4 regions of the Bradyrhizobium sp. 160 genome follow, and region 1 is predicted to be linked to each of the others. Evidence: predicted binding sites of a transcription regulator. Region 1 holds the regulator's gene; each other region holds the start of a gene.

The links. Region 1 encodes LexA, which represses DNA repair genes until DNA is damaged. Its sites were predicted from a motif close to TGTTCNNNNTGTGTTCNG; they were not measured.
Region 2: recA (recombinase RecA) is a predicted target of LexA. The motif match lies at 1,889-1,906, and genes of this name have one in related genera.
Region 3: IVA98_RS15725 (ImuA family protein) is a predicted target of LexA. The motif match lies at 1,369-1,386, and genes of this name have one in related genera.
Region 4: IVA98_RS21455 (PA0069 family radical SAM protein) is a predicted target of LexA. The motif match lies at 1,685-1,702, and genes of this name have one in related genera.

What each region holds. Positions count from the first base shown of each region.
Region 1 is NZ_JADPKD010000008.1:599,982-603,082, reverse strand. It holds gene IVA98_RS05625 (hypothetical protein) at 1-264, opposite strand, end outside; gene lexA (transcriptional repressor LexA) at 832-1,533, opposite strand; gene IVA98_RS05615 (molybdopterin molybdotransferase MoeA) at 1,711-2,922, opposite strand.
Region 2 is NZ_JADPKD010000055.1:57,441-60,541, forward strand. It holds gene IVA98_RS22040 (hypothetical protein) at 1-605, opposite strand, end outside; gene recA (recombinase RecA) at 709-1,797, opposite strand.
Region 3 is NZ_JADPKD010000034.1:401,018-404,118, reverse strand. It holds gene IVA98_RS15735 (UdgX family uracil-DNA binding protein) at 1-53, opposite strand, end outside; gene IVA98_RS15730 (putative DNA modification/repair radical SAM protein) at 53-1,288, opposite strand; gene IVA98_RS15725 (ImuA family protein) at 1,452-2,240, shown strand; gene IVA98_RS15720 (Y-family DNA polymerase) at 2,137-3,101, shown strand, end outside.
Region 4 is NZ_JADPKD010000054.1:394,814-397,914, forward strand. It holds gene IVA98_RS21450 (phosphoketolase family protein) at 1-1,515, opposite strand, end outside; gene IVA98_RS21455 (PA0069 family radical SAM protein) at 1,724-2,899, shown strand; gene IVA98_RS21460 (VOC family protein) at 2,923-3,101, shown strand, end outside.

The DNA of each region.
Region 1 (3,101 bases):
ATGATGGCGGTCGGGTATGTGCGGATCGATCTTGCCGAACTTGCCGACGCGGGAGTTGATGGTGCGCGTCCAGATCCAGCGATTATCGTAACGGACGTTGTCGGCGAAGGCGAGCTCCGTTCCCGGCAGCAGGCAGACGGCCACGGTCGGATCGGCCGCGGAAGCAAAGCCGCGCGTTGAGGTGCCGCGGAACGTTGTCGACACGATCGTCTCGCCGACTTCGGCGGGGCGAGATGCAACGGCATGCAGGCTGTAGTCACACATCGGGTGCTCCTCATTCGAAGATAGCAACCCGCGCCTCCTTCGGAGGCGCAAGCCTCTATCAGAGTGGAAGCACGTAACGCTCTGCTCCGTTGTAGGCAAATCTGCGGCTGGCGTTGCCGGACGCGATCACATTATCTTTCCCGAAGCCATAGGAACAAAGCTCGCTTCAGTGCATTCGGCGGATGCGAGCGCCCGTGGCCTACGGGCGCCGACCAGGGGAATGTGGCCAGCTTCGCCGTGGCTGTCGGTCGATGGCAGTTCGGGCGTTGCGGAAATGCTCGCTCCCTGCGTGCGCCGACTTGCGTGCGTGGTGCTGCAATTGAGTTGCGAATGCTTGCGCGGCCGATCAAGCGATCAGCACGCTGCGAAGGCGCTTAAGGCGATCCTGCACATCGTAATCTCCTAAGATCTCTTCACAAGCGATGAGTGCTTGGGGCCGCATGCCGAGGATGGAGCGCCGGAGAGAGGGGCCGGATAATCTGCGCAAGACCAAAAGACTATCCAGCTGGAGCGGACCGTCGTCCGCTCCAATCGGAATCATTGGTATCGAATGACCGCTAGCTCGTCTCAGTACTTGCGGTACAGCCCGATCAGCTTGCCCTGAATCTTCACCCGGTTCGGCGGCAGGATGCGCACCTCATAGGCGGCATTGGCGGGCTCGAGCGCGATCGACGCCCCCCGGCGGCGGAAGCGCTTGAGCGTCGCTTCCTCGTCGTCGATCAGGGCCACCACGATGTCGCCGGTATCGGCGCTCTCGTTACGCTGGATCAGCGCCATGTCGCCATCGAGAATGCCAGCTTCGACCATCGAATCGCCGCGCACTTCGAGTGCGTAGTGCTCGCCTGAGCCGAGCATGTCGGGCGGCACGCTGATGGTGTGACTGCGGGTCTGCAACGCTTCGATCGGCGTGCCGGCCGCGATGCGACCCATCACGGGCACCGCAACGGGACGCTCGCCCTCGTCCGCGGAAGAACTGGAGCTCGCGCGCACCTTGCCGAGATTGCCCTCGATGACGCTCGGCGTGAAGCCGCGGCGGCTGCCGGCGGCGGCCTGGAGCTCGGGCAGCTTGATCACCTCGATGGCGCGGGCGCGGTTGGGCAGGCGGCGGATGAAGCCGCGCTCCTCGAGCGCAGTGATCAGGCGATGGATGCCCGATTTCGAGCGCAGGTCGAGCGCATCCTTCATCTCGTCGAAGGAGGGCGGCACGCCGCTTTCCTTCAGACGTTCGCTGATGAACCGCAGAAGCTCGTATTGTTTGCGCGTTAACATCTCGACCAAAGTCCCCCGGTTGATGTCGTTCGATTCCGAGACGCTGAATTGGAGCGGTAGACCGCTACATGCTCGAAACAAATCATGAACGGACACTATATGTTCCATATGTGTTCCGCAACTGCTTAATTTACCGTGAACGCGGCAAAGTTCGCGGAACGCGTGTAGTGGATGCGTTCAGACGGGCAGGCGCAGCACCTCGCAAGGCGAGCCGGCCTCTGCCTTCGGAGCGAACGGTGCGCGGACGAGAAGTGCCTGTGCTGCAGCGAGATTCGCAAGCAGCGAGGAATCCTGGTGATCGACGGGAAGGGCCACCAGCGTGCCGTCGTCGCGCGTCTCCAGATGTGCGCGCAGATAGTCCGCGCGCATATCGTTTGCGTCCACATCGCGGCCGAGCACGGCGCGCTCTTGTCGGTGATGAATCACGGATCGTCCCGACAAGGCGCGAATCAGCGGCACCAGGAACAGGAAGGCGCACACGTAGGATGACACGGGATTACCCGGCAGGCCGATCACGCGCATCGCGCCGAGCCGCCCATGCATCATCGGCTTGCCCGGGCGCATCGCGATCTTCCAGAACGCCATCGCGACGCCTTCGTCCCTCAGCGCCTGCTGGACCAGATCGTGGTCGCCGACCGACGCGCCGCCGCTCGTGACCAGGATCTCGGCGCCGCTCTCGCGGGCGCGGCGGATGCCGGCAGTGGTGGCCTCCAGCGTATCGGCGACAATGCCAAGGTCGATGGTATCGGCCCCCTCGCTGCGGGCGAGCGCGTGCAGGGCGTAGCCGTTGGAATAGACGATCTGGCCGCGACCGGGCGTGGTTCCCGGCATTACCAGTTCGTCGCCGGTGGCGAGGATCGCGACCTTCGGACGGCGGCAGACGGCAAGCTGCGGATGATTCATGGCGGCGGCGAGTGCGAGATCGCGCTCGGTGAGACGGGTTCCCTTGCGCAGGAGCAGGTCGCCTTCGGAGAAGTCGACGCCCGCGGGGCGGATGTGGCGGCCGGCAATGGCGGCTTCCTTGATCGTGATGCGCTTGCCGTCCGCAACCGTGTCCTCCTGGATCACGACTGCGTCGGCACCGTTGGGAATGACGCCGCCGGTGAAGATCCGCACGGCTTCGCCGGGGCCCAGCGTTCCCGCGAATGGACGACCCGCCGCCACCTCGCCAATCAAGGTGAGCGCACTATCGAGCTTTGTTGCATCGCTCGCGCGCACCGCGTAGCCGTCCATCGCCGACATTGCTTCCGGCGGCTGTGTGCGCAGCGCCGCGACATCGCGTGCGAGCACGCGATGATAGGCCTCGTTGAGGGAAACCATCGCTTCAGGCAGCGGCTCCGCACCTGCCAGCACCGCGGCAAGCGCGTCAGAAACCGGCATCAAGGCCAAGGGCGGAAACTCCTGCTGAGCATATCGGCAATGGGCGGCGAAAGTTCTAGCCGAGTGCAGGCGTGAGGCAAAGGCGCCGACAGGATGATTTATCCTGCGTGATCTCCGTCATGAAGAATCGTGCGCAGACCGGTCACGGCATGATCCGGAAGGCGAGACAGACCGGTACGAGGATAGCC
Region 2 (3,101 bases), on a different contig from region 1:
AGCCCTGTCGAGGGTGACGGCAGTTCTGGCAGCAGATTGAGCAAAGCCGGCCTCAGCATCGGTAATGCACTGAGGTCGCTGTGGAGGAGATTGACGCAGCTTTCCGGTGTCGGTTCGCAATAGGCCCGCCACGCCGCCTCGGCGGTCCCGAATTCCCTGGCAGAGACATTAAAGGCGGGAATATGCGACGCAGACTTTCGCAGGTTTTCGCCCCTCATCGCGATCAGATCGTCCACCACAAGGCGCACTTTGAGTTTTTGCGCCGGCCAGGAATGAGATCTGAGGTGATCGAGCAGCCAAATAAGTTGCAACTGATCCTCGGGATTTGGATCGAACCAGAGTTCGATCGCATCGTAAGGTTCGCAGAAATCGACAAGCGACAGATCTTTGCGACGACTCATGGCGCGAGGCCAATGGATGCCCCAGTCCGACCAGTGATCACCCGGCCCAAGACTCTCCGAACGTGCCGCAAAATAGGCCGCACGCATTTCAGGTGGAGGCACGGGTCCCCACTGAAAGCGAAACGAGAACATTATGACGAATTCGGCCAGTCTCGATCTTGCGAGAGCAAAGCCCGACGAACTGGTCAGGACCAGACGCTTCATCACACTACCGATCACGACAACGCAAAACGAAACGGGCGCTGACGACGTCGGCAACTCAACGTCCTCAGCGCCCGCTCCTCGCGAAAATTCTTCGCGGTAAGTCTTACTCCTCCGTCGGCTCCTCGCCGTCGGCGTCGCGCTCGGGGGTGCCGGCGAGAATCTGCTCGGCGATCAGGCCGGAGTTCTGGCGGATCGAGGTCTCGATCTTGGCGGTGATGTCGGGATTGGCCTTCAGGAACGCCTTGGCGTTCTCGCGGCCCTGGCCGAGGCGCTGGCTGTCATAGGAGAACCAGGCGCCGGATTTTTCGACGATGCCGGCCTTGACGCCGAGATCGAGGATCTCGCCCATCTTGGAGACGCCCTCGCCGTACATGATGTCGAACTCGACCTGCTTGAACGGCGGCGCCAGCTTGTTCTTCACCACCTTGACGCGGGTGGTGTTCCCGACGACTTCGTCGCGCTCCTTGATAGCGCCGATGCGGCGGATGTCGAGGCGGACGGAGGCGTAGAACTTCAGCGCGTTGCCGCCGGTCGTGGTCTCGGGCGAACCGTACATCACACCGATCTTCATGCGGATCTGGTTGATGAAGATCACCATGGTATTGGACTTGTTGATGGAGGCCGTGAGCTTGCGCAGCGCTTGGCTCATCAGGCGGGCCTGCAAACCCGGCAGCGCATCGCCCATTTCGCCCTCAAGCTCGGCCTTCGGCACCAGCGCTGCGACCGAATCGATCACCAACACATCGACCGCGCCGGAGCGCACCAAAGTATCGCAGATCTCCAGCGCCTGCTCGCCGGTGTCGGGCTGCGAGATCAGGAGCTCATCGATGTTGACGCCCAGCTTGCGGGCATAGACCGGGTCGAGCGCGTGCTCGGCGTCGATGAAGGCACAGATGCCGCCCTTCTTCTGCGCTTCCGCCACCGTATGCAGCGCCAGCGTGGTTTTGCCCGAGGATTCCGGCCCGTAGATCTCGACGATGCGCCCCTTGGGCAGGCCGCCGATGCCGAGCGCGATATCGAGCCCGAGCGAGCCCGATGACACCGCCTCGATGTCCATGGACCGGTCGTTCTTGCCGAGCTTCATCACCGAGCCCTTGCCGAACTGACGCTCGATCTGGGAGAGCGCGGCGGCCAGAGCTTTACTCTTGTCCATGGAAGATCCTTCGACGATACGCAAGGCAGTGGCGGACATTGGGTCGTGCTCCTTATGGCGAGGATTCGCTAGGGGGACAAACGATTGAGATGCGGGCCGGCAATAAAAGCAATGTACCCCATTTGTTCTAGGTTCGCAATATGTTCTTTCCGAGAGTCCCTAATTCACTCACCGCCTGAATCGAAAAGGGGCCGCCTTTCAGCGACCCCTTGCCGGTTACAATCTCGTTTCGGGATGAAATGCCAGCCCCGGCGGGAGCCATCGTACCGGTACCCCGATGCCAAGTGGATTCCGGGCAACTACCGTTCGTATCACTGTCCTATCTGCCCAGGATCTCTCGCTTAGCCGTCACAATCCTTAATCCTGAGGCACCGAACCTTTTCGCGGTCTATGGCCTTCTTCGGGAGGAGACTGCACCTCCGGGGCCTCTGCCATGACTGAAGACGCACACCGAGACGTCATCGGGCGCAATCCACTCCTGAGGCCGCGCAGGAGGAGAGATGATCAAGTTCGAGCGCAAGGAGAACGCGTTCCGCAAGAAGGACCGCGACGAGCGCGCCGCCGAGCTGCGGCTGCCCTGGGACGAGGTCAAGCTCCACTAGCGCTCGCCAGGGCCCGCTGCGCACGGCTGCCGTGAACCCGAGGGAACCAACATCGCGCGTCGGGGGTGCGCTTCTCGCTCGATTAAGGTGTCAAGATACCTCCGGTAAGTCATTGATGGAATGACGAAATCATCCCAGAGCCTACTGTGCATGGGGTTGTTTTTCCATTTTTGAAAGACAAAGCGCCGGTTCATCATCGGCAAACCGCGACGATACGGACCCCGGTCGCTCCCGCACCTGCGCTTGCGCTGCCTTACAGCACCGCCAGCAGCACGAGGCTGATCACCAGCACGACGAAGCCAGCCGCCGTCGCGGCGGCGAATGACCGCTCTACGTTATCCATGATGCCACCCCGTTGCCGCCGCGCCACGTTCCCCCATGGCCGCGCCGGACGGTGTGGAATCTTGCCGACCCGTGTGTCGCCAGTTGTGCGGCCGGATGTCGAAATTGGGACGGGCGCGGGGCCAGTCTGCGGCCTCGCGACCGCGACTTTCACTGACACCCGTCAGGCGCGTGTCAGCCTGATCGCCTATTCTCGTCGTGCTCGGTGGACCAACACTGGGCCTCCATACCCAGCCGACGACCCCGCTCCCCCGAGCGGGGTTTTCTGTTTGCGGCCCATGGACGAAGGCGATTGCCGACGCGGCTTCGATTTGGCCCTGTCAGGCTGTCGTAAGCCGAACCGGCTAGGGTCGCTTGGCTATGGTGTTGCAGCCCAGCACCTCAGCCTCCAATAACTTT
Region 3 (3,101 bases), on a different contig from region 1:
GCTTTGCGCCAGCCGTCGAAATCGGTTTCGTTGTCGAGGATGATGAACTGCATCAGAAGCCAAACCCCAGTTGCGTTGCCTTTGGTTTGAACCGTTCGATCAGCCGCGCCTCATCGAGGCGGTGTGGCGGCGGCCGGTGATCGCTGAGGACGATGAACGGCAGCGCCTTGTGCCGGGGCACATGCAGCCGCGCGAGATCGGCGAGGCGGATCGTTGTCGTGCGCCGTGTCGCGATGATGCGTTCGACTGCTTTGGTGCCGAAGCCCGGCACGCGCAGCAATTCCTCGCGGCTGGCGCGGTTGACGTCGAGCGGAAAGCGGTCGCGGTGGCGCAGCGCCCAGGCGAGCTTTGGATCGATCTCGAGCGGCAGCATCGCGCTGTCGTCGACGATCTCGCCGACGTCGAAGCCGTAGAACCGCATCAGCCAGTCGGCCTGGTAGAGCCGGTGCTCGCGCAGCAGCGGCGGCTGCACCAGCGGCAAAGCGCGGCTGGCGTCGGGGATCGGGCTGAACGCGGAATAATAGACGCGTCGCAGGCGGTAGGCGCCGTAGAGATTGGCGCTGCTGTGGAGAATGGTGTGATCGGAGGCCGTGTCGGCGCCGACGATCATCTGCGTGCTTTGCCCAGCCGGCGCAAAGCGCTGCGGCTTGGCCTTCGTTTTCGCGCTGCGGCCTTCCTCGGCTTCGTCGAGCTTGAGCCGCAGCCGGCCCATGGTGCGACGGATTGCGCGCACGTCCTTCTCCGGCGCGAATTGCTTAAGGCTCGTCTCTTGCGGCATCTCGATGTTGATGGAGAGACGGTCGGCATATTGGCCGGCTGCTGCGATCAGCGCATCGTCGGCTTCGGGAATGGTCTTGAGGTGGATGTAGCCGCGGAAGTGATGCTCCTCGCGCAGTTTTCGCGCGACGCTGACCACTTGCTCCATTGTGTAATCGGGGCTGCGGATGATGCCGGAGGAGAGAAACAGGCCCTCGATGTAATTGCGCCGGTAGAAGTCGAGCGTCAGCTTGACGACCTCGTCGATGGTGAAGCGGGCGCGTGCTACGTTCGAGGAGGCGCGGTTGACGCAATAGAGGCAATCGTAATTGCAGGCATTGGTCAGCAGCACCTTGAGCAGGGAGATGCAGCGTCCATCCGGCGCGTAAGAATGGCAGATGCCCATGCCCGGCGCGGTCGAGCCCATGCCCTTGCCGTCGCTGGAATCCCGCTTCTCGGTGCCGCTGGAGGCGCAGGATGCGTCGTACTTGGCAGCATCCGCCAGGATTTCCAGCTTGCGTTGTACGTCCATGTTTGAATCCCTTTGATTCCACTCATGAATCCCAAAGCGCGCCAATTCGATTGACTCCCAGGGCGGCGTTAGCTTTATATTAGAACATATCATGAACAAATGAGCCAGCCGCTGGTTCTCTTTTTGAGAGCCACCGGCAATCACCCCTGAAGGAGCGGCGAGCATGAGCGGCGCACGCAGAAGCGCGCTTGCGACCTTGCGCAGCCAGATCGAGCGCATCGAGACGGCGGAGGTCGTGCATCAGCGCGATCGCATCACGCTCGGCCACAGCGAGGCGGACAGCGCGCTGAAGGGCGGGCTCGCACGTGCGGCGATCCATGAGGTGTTTTGTGAGGGCCGGCAGGGGACGTCCGCAACGGGCTTTGTCATGGGGCTTGCGGGCCGCGTCTCGGCGCACCGGCTGTTGCTATGGGTGCGGCAGGATTTTTCGGAAATCGAAACCGGCGCGCTGTCGATGAGCGGGCTCGCCGAGTTCGGTCTCGATCCGCGCCGCGTGGTGATGGTGCGCGCCGCTGATGTCGAGAGCGCACTGCGCACCTCAGCCGACGCGCTCGCCTGCGATGCGCTGGGGGCTGTGGTGCTCGAGCTCTGGGGCGAGACCAGGCAGTTCGATCTCGTGGCGAGCCGCAAGCTGACGCTGGCCGCGCAAGCTTCCGGCGTCACCGGGCTCTTGCTGCGCATGGCGGCGCAGCCGCTGCCCTCGACCGCGGAAACACGATGGATGCTGCGCGCAGCGCATTCACCGCCGGGCCCGGTGTCGAGTGCCTGGGGCGCGCCGCGCTTCGATGCCGAGCTCTTGCGCAATCGTCATGGCCCATGTGGCCGGTGGATCATGGAATGGAAATGTGATGAGTGCCAGTTCAGTGAGCCGTCGACGTATTCTCAGCCTGTGGCTGCCGCGCCTGCCCATCGACCGGATTCAGCGGTTCTTTGGGAACGTCGGACTGCATAAGAGCAATGATCCAAGCATCGTCGTCATCAAGGACAACAATGCGCTGGTGATCCATGCGCTCGACGAGGCCGCCGAGCGCCTCGGCCTGTATATCGGCCAGCCCTTGGCCAATGCGCGGGCGATGTGTCCGGACCTGAAAGTGTTCGACGCCGATATCGTCGCCGATGCGAAGACGCTCAGCGATGTCGCGGACTGGTGCGACCGCTTCACACCGCTGGTGGCGCTCGATCCGCCGCACGGCCTGTTCCTGGACATCACCGGCTGCGCGCATCTGTTCGGTGGTGAGGCCGCGTTGTTGCGGACGTTGGTTCGCGCATTGGCCCGGCAGGGGTTTGCCATCAGCGCGGCGATCGCCGGCACCTCGATCTGCGCACGCACGCTGACGCGGCAGGCCACGGGCACCATCGTGGCCGATGGCGAGGAGGCGGCGGCGATCAGCCGATTTCCGATTTCCGCGCTCGGTGCAGGTGAAGTCATCACCACAGGCTTGCGTCGCGCCGGTTTGAAGACTATCGGCGACGTCGCCTCGCGCTCGCCGAGCGAGATCACGGCGCGGTTCGGCGCCCGGTTCTCCACGCTGCTGGCGCATGCGCTGGGGCAGGGCGATGCGCCGATCAACCCGCGAAAACCGCTGCCCGACTACATCGTGGAAAAACGTTTCGCCGAGCCGATCGCGACCGACACCATGATCGCGATGACGCTGTCGCGGCTTGCCGACACGTTGATCGCATCCATGGAGAAGCAGGGCAAGGGCGCGCGACGCCTGGAAGCCGCGTTCTTCCGCACCGATGGCGTGGTGCGCGCAATCACGGTCGAGACCGGGCGTCCGGTGACGCGCAGCGCGGTGATCGACCGGTTGTT
Region 4 (3,101 bases), on a different contig from region 1:
CCATTTGGCGTGCTGGTTGAACATGGAATCGACGATGTGGATGAAGGCCTCGTAGCAGGAGAAGAAGCCGTGCCTGCCGGTGAGCAGATAGCCTTCGAGCCAGCCTTGACAGAGATGCTCGCTCAGGACCTCCATCACGCGGCCGTCCTGCGCGAGATGCACGTCGTAAGGTTCGGTTGGCTCCATCCAGACGCGTTCGGTTGCCTCGAACACCGCGTCTAACCGGTTTGATGCCGTCTCGTCCGGGCCCATGATGCGGAAATTGCGCGCCTCGGCGTTCAGGCGAACGACGTCGCGCAGAAATTTGCCGAGCTCGCGTGTGGCTTCCGCCACGACACCGCCGGGCTGCGGTACCTCGACAGCGAAGCTGCGGAAGTCCGGCAGCTTCAGCTCCTTCTTCAACAGCCCGCCATTGGCATGCGGATTGGTGCCCATTCGCCGCTGGCCTTCGGGCGCGAGCGCCTGAAGCTCGGGAATCAGCGCTCCGCTGGGGTCGAACAGCTTGTCCGGCTCATAGCTGCGCATCCAGTCTTCGAGCACCTTCAGATGCGCCGGATTCTCGCGGCAGCTCGCAACGGGCACCTGATGCGCGCGCCAAAAACCTTCGACCTTCTTGCCGTCAACCTCCTTCGGGCCGGTCCAGCCCTTGGGACTGCGCAGCACGATCATCGGCCAGCGCGGTCGCTCGACGCCTTTGCGCCCGTCGCGGGCGTGCTGCTGGATCGAGCGGATGCTGACGAGCGCGACGTCTAGCGCATCCGCCATGGCCTGGTGCATCAATTTGGGATCGTCGCCTTCGACGAACAGCGGCTCATGGCCGAGCCCGCGGAAGAGCTCGCGGATCTCTTCGTTGCGCATCCGCCCGAGCACAGTGGGGTTGGCGATCTTGTAGCCGTTGAGGTGCAGGATCGGCAGCACCGCGCCGTCATGGGCGGGGTTCAAGAACTTGTTCGAGTGCCACGACGCCGCTAGCGGGCCGGTTTCGGCCTCGCCGTCGCCGACGACGCAGGCGACGATGAGGTCGGGATTGTCGAATGCCGCGCCATAGGCGTGCACCAGCGCATAGCCGAGCTCGCCGCCCTCGTGGATCGAGCCCGGCGTTTCCGGCGCCGCGTGGCTCGGAATGCCGCCTGGGAAGGAGAACTGCCTGAACAGCTTGCGCAATCCCTCAGTATCGCGCGCGATGTCGGGATAGATCTCGCTGTAGCTGCCTTCCAGATAGGTGTTGGCAACCATGCCCGGGCCGCCATGGCCGGGACCGCAGACGTAGATCACGTTGAGGTCGAGCGCACGGATGACCCGATTGAGATGGGCATAGATGAAGTTCAAGCCGGGCGTCGTGCCCCAATGGCCGAGCAGGCGCGGCTTGATGTGCTCGGGTCGCAGCGGCTCGCGCAGCAGCGGATTGTCGAGGAGATAAATTTGCCCGACGGAGAGGTAGTTGGCGGCACGCCAGTAGCGATCGAGGAGATCGAGTTCGCTGCTCGCGGCGCGCAGTTGTCGTTGATTTGTCATGTTCTTGCCGACCTTCACCCAGCGATCGTCACCAACATTGTTCCGGCGCGATTGATCCCTTCGCCATGAAACGGGATCGCCGCCCGCCGGTGTTGCGTCAGGTCAAGGGCGCGCGCCCGAAGTTTGGGCAGCGCTACTGTGCATGGGGTTGTTTTCGCGTTTTTGCTCTTGTTCTTGATTTGTTCCGGGCGCATGCTATGTTGGCTTCATGAGTCGAGCATCTTCTCGTGCCCTCAAGCACCCGCCGGTTACGGCGCCCTCCGAGCCGGCGGGTGCGCCTTCTGATTTTCCTGCCGATTTTCCCGAGCTTGGCGTTGCCATCGACCGCGCACGCAGGCGAGGGCGGGGCGCCCAGTCCAACGCGAGCGGCCGTTACGAGGCCGAGGCCCGCGTCGCCTTCGACGATGGCTGGCAGAGCCTGGAGGAACTGCCTCCGTTCAAGACCACGGTCGGGATCGATACCTCGCGCAAGGTGATCACCCGCAACGATTCCCCCGACATCGGTTTCGACCGCTCGATCAATCCCTATCGCGGCTGCGAGCACGGCTGCGTCTATTGCTTCGCGCGGCCGACGCACGCCTATCTCGGCCTGTCTCCCGGGCTCGACTTCGAGTCAAAACTGTTTGCCAAACCCGAGGCGCCGGCGCTGCTCGAGAAGGAGCTCGCTGCCAGCGGCTACGAGCCGCGGATGATCGCGATCGGCACCAACACCGATCCCTATCAGCCGATCGAGCGCGAGCGAAAGATCATGCGAGGCATCCTAGAGGTGCTGGAGCGCGCCGGGCATCCCGTCGGCATCGTCACCAAATCGGCGCTGGTGGTGCGCGATATCGACATTCTCGCGCGGATGGCCAAGCGTAACCTCGCCAAGGTCGCGATCTCGGTTACCTCGCTCGATCCGAAGCTCGCGCGCACCATGGAGCCGCGGGCGGCGACGCCACCGAAGCGACTGGAAGCGCTCAAGCAGCTCTCGGAGGCGGGCATTCCGACGACGGTGATGGTCGCGCCCGTGATCCCCGCGCTGAACGATTCCGAGATCGAGCGCATTCTTGATGCCGCAGCCCATGCCGGCGTCAAGGAAGCCTCCTACGTGCTGCTGCGGCTGCCGCTCGAGGTCCGCGATCTGTTCCGCGAATGGCTGATGGCGAATTATCCAGACCGCTACCGCCACGTCTTCACGCTGATCCGCGACATGCGCGGCGGCCGCGACTACGATGCGAAATGGGGCGAGCGGATGAAGGGGACCGGCCCGATGGCCTGGACCATCGGCCGTCGCTTCGAGATCGCCTGCGACCGGCTCGGCCTCAACAAGCGGCGCTCCAAGCTGACCACCGATCACTTCGCGCGGCCGAAGCGGAACGGCGATCAGCTCAGCCTGTTGTGATCGCGAAGTGGACGAGGCGTAGCATGAGTGAGGAAGCCACCGTGCCGGTGCCGCGGCTGACCGTCGTCACGCTCGGTGTCAGCGACATCCGCGCCAGCATCGCCTTTTACGAGGCGCTCGGTTTCTCGCGCCTGCTCAAGGCGACCGGTGAGGCGGTCGCATTCTACGACACCGGTGGTCCGGTGCTCGCCTTGTATCCCTG